Regions from separate parts of the Cryptosporangium sp. NPDC051539 genome, predicted to be linked through region 3. Evidence: riboswitches for the same ligand, from Rfam matches in the RefSeq annotation. Region 3 holds a riboswitch; each other region holds the start of a gene.

Region 1 (2,258 bases), on a different contig from region 3:
CGCGGGCCTTCGTCGACGGCGTCGTAGACCCCGATGACCGACGGGTGGACGATGCGCCCGGCGGCGACCGCCTCGGCGATCATCTGTTCGGCTGCTTCTCCGCCCGGCACCCGCAGTTCAATGGAGACTGTGCGGTTGAGCAGATTGTCGGTACCCCGCCAGAGTGCGTGCCCGGAGGCCGCATCGGCGTACAGGGCCTCTTCAAGCCGGTACCGACCCGCCAGCACCTCGCCCTGAGAGGGCGCGCCGACCTGTGTCACAACCCGCCCTCCCGCAGTAACGACCGCTCCGCCCCTCAGGGTAGGCCGTGGGGCGGCTACTGGGGACAGGTCCATCCTGCCTGTTCCGGCGCGTCGGACGCCACTGGATGAACAGCCTTCATAGGTAGGTAGTGGTCTCGGCGTTCACGGTAGCGCTGCGGCGCACGCCCGCTCGCTGTTCCACAACCGTGTGTCGCAGCAGTTCACGCCGGTTGGGACCGGCGGGGGCGGCCCGGTGCTCGCGCACCGGACCGCCCCGCGGTTGTCCGATAGATCTCTTAGACGAGACGACGGACGACGTACGTGTTGCTCCAGATCTTGCGCTTCGCCACCGGCTGTCCGGTGGTCGACGCGTCCCACATGTAGTTGCCGCCGGCGTAGATGGCGGCGTGGGAGTAGTAGCTACCGCTACCGAACAGCATCAGGTCGCCGGGCTTCTTCGCCGACTTGCTGACCGCGGTGCCGTACTTCGTCTGCTGGGTCGCGCTGTGCGGCAGGCTCTTGCCGAACTGCTTGTAGACGTACTGGGTCAGACCCGAGCAGTCGAAGTTGTTCGGGCCGGCCGCGCCGAACGCGTACATCTTGCCGGCCTGGCGCGCCGCGGCCTTGACCACGGCGTTGCCGTTGGACACGCCCTTGATGTAGTGGTTCGGCGAGAGCGTCTTGTGCGCGCTGGTCACGGCCAGCACCACACGCCAGTTCGAGCTTCCGCCAACGGTGACGGACCACTCGATCTGACCGGACTTGCGCGCCGTCTTGGTGCTGACGGTCTTCCAGCCGGAGCTGGACTGGTACTGCAGAGAGAACTTCTTGAACGACGCGGGATTGCCGCTCACCGTGCCGATCGCGTGCAGCGTCGTACGCGATCCGGTGGAGACCGAGGTGGCGCCGGAGAGCCGCGCGCTGGCCGAGTCCGCCGCCGCTGCCGGTGAGGCAGCGACGCCGATCAGGCCAACACCGAGTGATCCTGCGAGGACGCCGGCCAGAGCGGTGGTGCGAATGCTCGCGCGCCGGGAGAGGGCGCGGTGCTTCGGGCCGGACATTGCGCGGTGTCGAGCACCGCCGGTGGTTTTGTCCGCGTACGACACAGACTGGCCTATTTCACCAGAACGCTCGTACCGTTTCGCGGGCAGGGCACACCGAGGGGAATGCACCGTATGCAAGGAGATTCCTTCCTGCACGCCTGCGAGGTGAGCTGTCGGGTTCGGGCGGGAAGGTTGATTGCCCGGCCGCGCACTGCGCGGCTTCACCCCAAGGGATCGCGCCAGGGATTTGGTTCCCGGCGACCCCAACTACGTGGGTCCCCCGTCCCTGTCCATTTGGTTGGCTACTCGAAGGGACACCGCGGACGTCGTGGACAGGGCTCGGCGTGCGAATCCTGCGGTGTGCGCGGCGTGGCTGCCGCGACAAGTTGCCGCGAAGAACTGAACCTGCGCCTTGTGGGAGTTGCCAGTCCTTTGCGACGTGCATCACAGTCGATCTGAGAAGTTAGTACGACTTCACGGCGATTTCACGCACCACCAATGTGGTTCTCGGCGCGTCGCGCGCCGGTGACACAGCGCTGTGCAACCCGATGCGGGTTGGAAAACTGAACCGGACGAACGACCGGGAACCTCACGCGGCGTAGTGGTCGTCGGTAACCGGAGCCGACGGTACGCCCAGCGTGGCGTTCCTCACGGTCATACCGCGACGGTTGTGGATAACCCTGTGTGTTTTGGCCGACGCCGTGTCGACGGTTACGTTCCGGTCGTCAGCGGCCGGGTAGGCGTCGTTTCACGGTGTCGGCGAGCTCGACGACTTCGGCGACCCGGAGTCGGAGCGCCACCACCGCGTAGACGCCTACCAGGACAACTCCGGCGACGACCAGCGAGACGAACGAGCCGGTCTTGCCGATCCCCAGCCCGGCCTGGATGCCGTACGCGACGCCCCAGCTGATCAGTCCGGCAATCGCGGCGGCGACCCCGAGGCGGGTCAGCGTCCGGGTCACGGCCATCGTTT
Region 2 (2,258 bases), on a different contig from region 3:
TTTAGTGGGCGGCCCGCCGAGAACGACGCTGACAGCCGCGCCACACGACTTGAGTATGACCAATACGGGGCGTCGTGTGGCGCGGATGTCAGCGTCGCTCTCGGCGGGCTCCAGGTCAGAGCGCGGCGCTGGCGCGCCTTGAACGGCGCTGGCGCGCCTTGAACGGCGCTGGTGTGCTACTTGGTTTGGGTGACCGGTGCGGGGTGTCTGGTGGCGCGGGGGTGGGCTCTCCCTCGGAGGGCTCTCGGCCCGGGCGCGGCGCTGGCGCGCCTTGAACGGCGCTCGTGCCGATCGGTGCGGGGTGTCTGGTGGCGCGGAGGTTGGTGCCGCTCTTGGTGGGCTCTCGGCCCGGGTGCGGGGCCGCGCGCCTTTGAGTGGCGGCGTGCCTTCGGCGCGGTGGCGGGCCGGGTCGGTGGTTCGGGGCGAGGCCATTCGGCAGCCTGGGAGCGGGATCGGCGCGTTGTGGGGTATGCCACTTCGGGCCTTGTGTGGGGTGGGTCGGAACCTTAATTCTCGGGTGCGGTCAGCGGCGGTCCGGGGGTGGCTGGTCCGGGGGTGAGGGCTGATCGTCCGAACGGGGGGTGTCGTCCCGGCGGCGATAGGCAAGGGCGGCTTCGTAGTCGTCGCCCCGGAGCCAGCCGACCACCACCACGTCCTCGTGTTCGGCCTGCTGCGCCATGGTTCCGTCCCCCTCGATGCCGGTCACGTTATCGACAAATTACCCCAAAGTTCCGAATCCGGGTGGTAGGTAACGGTCGTATCGGGCGTCACAGCCGTCACGACGTGCGGGTCGTCCGTTCGGCTGTCCATAGTGGACCAGCAGGTCCGCCGTTCGGCGGAGGGATCCGCAAAACCGCATTAAGAAGCGCTTAAGAAGACGTTCCGGAGTGGACTAACTACGCGGCGCTGTCATCTGTTAGACGTTCACTCAGAAACTCCGGCGAGGCTGGACCGGCGAGTAACACATGGCCTACCGTGTCCCACGACTCTCCGAACGTCCGCCGTTCACCATGGATGGCGTCGGGTAGTCGTCGCCTAATCGAAAGAACCGGGGAACCGAGTTCCCGGGGTGAATCCGCCGTCGAGGCGGTAGGGCAGCTCCCGCCCGAACCCGTCAGCTAACCCGGTCGGCGACCTAGTGGGAGTAAGGAGTGCCGCGCCAGTGAGATCCGTTCGGACTCACGCTCGTCGTCCGATCGTTCTGGTCAGCGTCTTGGCTGCGATTCTCAGCCTCGCGCTGTTACCGGCAGGCGGCGCCAGCGCGGCACCGTCGCTCACCGATGCCGAGAAGCAACTCGATGCGCTCGGCGTCAAGATGGACAAAGTCAACGAGCAGATGAACAGCGCCAAGGTCCAGCTCAAGCGGGTCAAGACCCAGCAAGCCGGGCTGAACCGTCAACTCTCGGCGTCGCAGGCCAAGCTCGACGCCTCGCAGGAGGCGGTCGGCAAGATCGCCGCCGCTGCCTACCGCGACGGGCGGATGCGCCTCTCGTCGTCGATCATCGACACCGGCTCGCCGGCCGACTTCCTGGACCAGCTCGCCACGATGGATTGGCTGTCCGCGCAGCAGCGCGACACGATCGACGAGGCCAAGGCGTACCAGGCCCAGTTCGACGGCACCAAGAAGAAGGTCGACCTCCAGGTCCAGACGGCGACGCGTCTGGAGAAGCAGCTCGACACGCAGAAGAAGTCGATCGAGAAGGACCAGGCCAAGTGGGAGCAGGTCCGCCGCTCCGCGTACGCCAAGAAGTACGGCAGCTCGTACACCACCGTGACGTACAACGGGCAGGCCAGCGGCAACGCTGCCACGGTCGTCCAGTTCGCGCTCGCGCAGCAGGGTGAGCCGTACGTGTTCGGCGGCGCCGGCCCGAACGTCTGGGACTGCTCCGGGCTCACGATGATGGCCTGGAAGCAGGTCGGCGTGAACCTGCCGCACTCGGCGCACCAGCAGTACAACATGATCCCGCACGTCTCCAGGGAGAACCTGCAGCCGGGCGACATCGTGTTCTTCTACTCCGACCTGCACCACTCCGCGATCTACATCGGCAACGGTCAGGTCGTGCACGCGCCGACCGAGGGCCAGCCGGTCCAGGTCGAGCAGGTCAACAACATGCCGTTCGCCGGGGCCGGACGCCCGTAGCGCGAGCTGTCGGTGGGCCATGAATACTGGTGTTCATGGCCCACACCGACCTTCGTGAGTTCCTGAAGCGGCTGGAGAAGGCCGGTGAGCTCAAGCGGGTGACCGCGCCGGTCGATCC
Region 3 (2,258 bases):
CGTCGGTGGTCGGTGTAGCCGTCCACCAGTGCGGTCGCCGCCGGCGTGAGCGTCAGCCGGACCGCCCGGCGGTTCTGCGGATCGGGGAGCCGCTCCAGGTGCCCGCTGGCCGTGAGGTCGCCGACCAGTGTGCTGACGGTGTTCGGCGCGGTCCCCAGCGCCGACGCCACGGCCTTCACACCGATGCCGGGCGTCGCCTGCACCACGCGTAACACTTCCATCTGCGCGGAGGGGAGCGGATCGTCCGGTAAGTCGCCCCGGGAGGCGCGGCGCAGCGTCCGATGTAGCCGGCCGAGGAGAACACTCAGCTCGTCGGCGACCGCGCCCGGTGTGGCCGACATGACACTCCTTTGTGGTCATTTACGGCAGGCGGTAACCCTCGCTACCTGCAGGAACAGTCATGATGGCGGTCTCGCTAGGCGCCCCGCAGTCGTCCGTTCAGCCCGAGTCGGACAGCCATCTGCCAGGGGGTCCCGGCCCGAAGACCGGGACCCCCTGCTTTCTGGCGATCTGTCCTTTATCCGATCAGGATCTTCTGCCCGGGGTGGATCACGTTCGGATCGGCGCCGATCAGAGCGCGGTTCTTCTCGAACAGCACCCGCCACTCGACGTGGTGCGCGGCGGCGATCTTGACCAGGCTGTCGCCGGCCAGCACCAGGTAGGTGGGGACCGTCGCGACCGTCGGTCGCTGCGAGGCACTGAACATTCGCTGCGGCACGAAGTCCTGGATGGCGGTCGGGTGCGTCACGTGCGCCGCACCCTTCCGGTGCACCGCCACCACGGTCGGCTTCCGGTGGACGGAGGCCGGCTTCTGGTGGGAAGAAGACGTCGACTTGTGGTACGAGCGCTTCTTCCAGGTGCTCTTCCAGGTGTGCTTCTGGTGCGACGACGACGAGCTCTTCGTGTACGAGTGCCGCTTGTAGCTACGGCTCGCCTCGCCGGTCGAACTGGTCCGGTACCTCTTCGTGCTGTACCCGTGTGGACCGCAGACCGGCCAGGCTCCGATGCCCTGGCTACGCAGCACGCGTCTGGCGACCGTGATCTGCTCCGAACGAGTTGCGTTGTCCGCGCTGGCGGCGTACTTACGTCCGCCGTGCGCCTTCCATGTCGACGAGGCGAACTGCAGGCCACCGGTGTAGCCGTTCCCCGTGTCGATCGACCAGTTCCCTCCGCTTTCGCATTGCGCGATCGCGTCCCAGTTCACATCCGCATTGGCCGGTGAAGCGATGGCCAACGGTGTGAGGCCCGCGAGACCGGTGGCCACGGCTAGTGCCAGGCGTCGGCCGAGTGGGCTCAGGCGCCCTGGCGCCCGATGCCGTCCGCCCGCTTGACGCGGGCTTTCGGCGCTGGACTGGGCGGTATGGGAAGACTCCTTAGACATATCCGACCCTCTCCACGCCTACGAGGTGAGCTGTCGGGTTCGGGCTGAGTCGGCCCGGCCACGCTGTACGTGGCTTCACCCCGAGGCGTCGAACTGCGACGCCGGAAAAGTGGTTCCCCCGCTCCTGCCGGAAGTTCGGGTCTCATCGCCCGGGGCAGGATTCGGCGTAGCCGGGCATGAGGTCCGCGGTGAACGGACGAAAACGACAGAACCACAAAATGGGGCGAATGCCAAGTTACCGGACCGTGATTGAGAAAAGTGTCGCGCAAAGCCATTAGGCCCTCAAAGCAGTCCCTAGTGTTGCGTCGATTCGGCGTCAACGCGCGACACAGTGGTCTATCGCTTAAAGCCTGATTGCTGACGTAACTCCCGAAGAGCGGGGTAACTGACCGAGGCGAGTTCGTCGCGGGATGTTAAGTTCCCTTAAAGAGTCCTCAAGTGCCAGGTAGGAGAGTGGGCGCGGGCGTTCGCCGTCGACAAGATGGGACGCATGACCGACGCCCCACGTGCCGGCCTGTTCTCCCGGGTCGGACTGCGTGCCGGCCCCTATCTCGCTCTGCACCGTCGTGGGCGCGCCAACGGCCGAGTGCTCACCGCTGGGGTGGGCGCGGCCGCGCTCGGCTCCGTGGTCGTGATCGGCGGCACGAGCCTGGTGGCGGCGAACGCGACCGGCCGGCCGGAGCCCACCTGTGCGCCCGTGAGCTGCTCCACGACCGAAGATCGCAAGACCCGTGAAAGCGCTTCCCCACGACGCTCGGCGATCGCGTTACCCCCCGGGTTACCGGCCTCGCCGGTCCCGAAGGCCTCGACGTCGAACCGGCCCGGTGCCGGCCCGCTCGGCGCCCTCTACGTCGACTCCGAGGGCCAGGCGGCCGAG

The links. A riboswitch is a leader RNA that binds a small molecule or an ion and turns the genes downstream of it on or off. The one in region 3 is predicted to bind cyclic di-AMP.
Region 1: another riboswitch for cyclic di-AMP. It lies ahead of ACIBZJ_RS38210 (C40 family peptidase); the one in region 3 lies ahead of ACIBZJ_RS32910 (transglycosylase family protein).
Region 2: another riboswitch for cyclic di-AMP. It lies ahead of ACIBZJ_RS31435 (NlpC/P60 family protein); the one in region 3 lies ahead of ACIBZJ_RS32910 (transglycosylase family protein).

Annotation. Positions count from the first base shown of each region.
Region 1 is NZ_JBITDV010000016.1:79,919-82,176, forward strand. Features, by position in the region: gene ACIBZJ_RS38205 (protein kinase family protein) at 1-260, opposite strand, end outside; gene ACIBZJ_RS38210 (C40 family peptidase) at 539-1,303, opposite strand; cyclic di-AMP (ydaO/yuaA leader) riboswitch at 1,426-1,599, opposite strand; gene murJ (murein biosynthesis integral membrane protein MurJ) at 2,011-2,258, opposite strand, start outside.
Region 2 is NZ_JBITDV010000011.1:232,090-234,347, forward strand. Features, by position in the region: gene ccsB (c-type cytochrome biogenesis protein CcsB) at 1-5, shown strand, start outside; gene ACIBZJ_RS31430 (hypothetical protein) at 524-706, opposite strand; cyclic di-AMP (ydaO/yuaA leader) riboswitch at 1,023-1,148, shown strand; gene ACIBZJ_RS31435 (NlpC/P60 family protein) at 1,214-2,140, shown strand; gene ACIBZJ_RS31440 (menaquinone biosynthesis decarboxylase) at 2,176-2,258, shown strand, end outside.
Region 3 is NZ_JBITDV010000012.1:182,139-184,396, forward strand. Features, by position in the region: gene ACIBZJ_RS32905 (MarR family winged helix-turn-helix transcriptional regulator) at 1-341, opposite strand, end outside; gene ACIBZJ_RS32910 (transglycosylase family protein) at 518-1,204, opposite strand; cyclic di-AMP (ydaO/yuaA leader) riboswitch at 1,381-1,558, opposite strand; gene ACIBZJ_RS32915 (glycoside hydrolase family 6 protein) at 1,872-2,258, shown strand, end outside.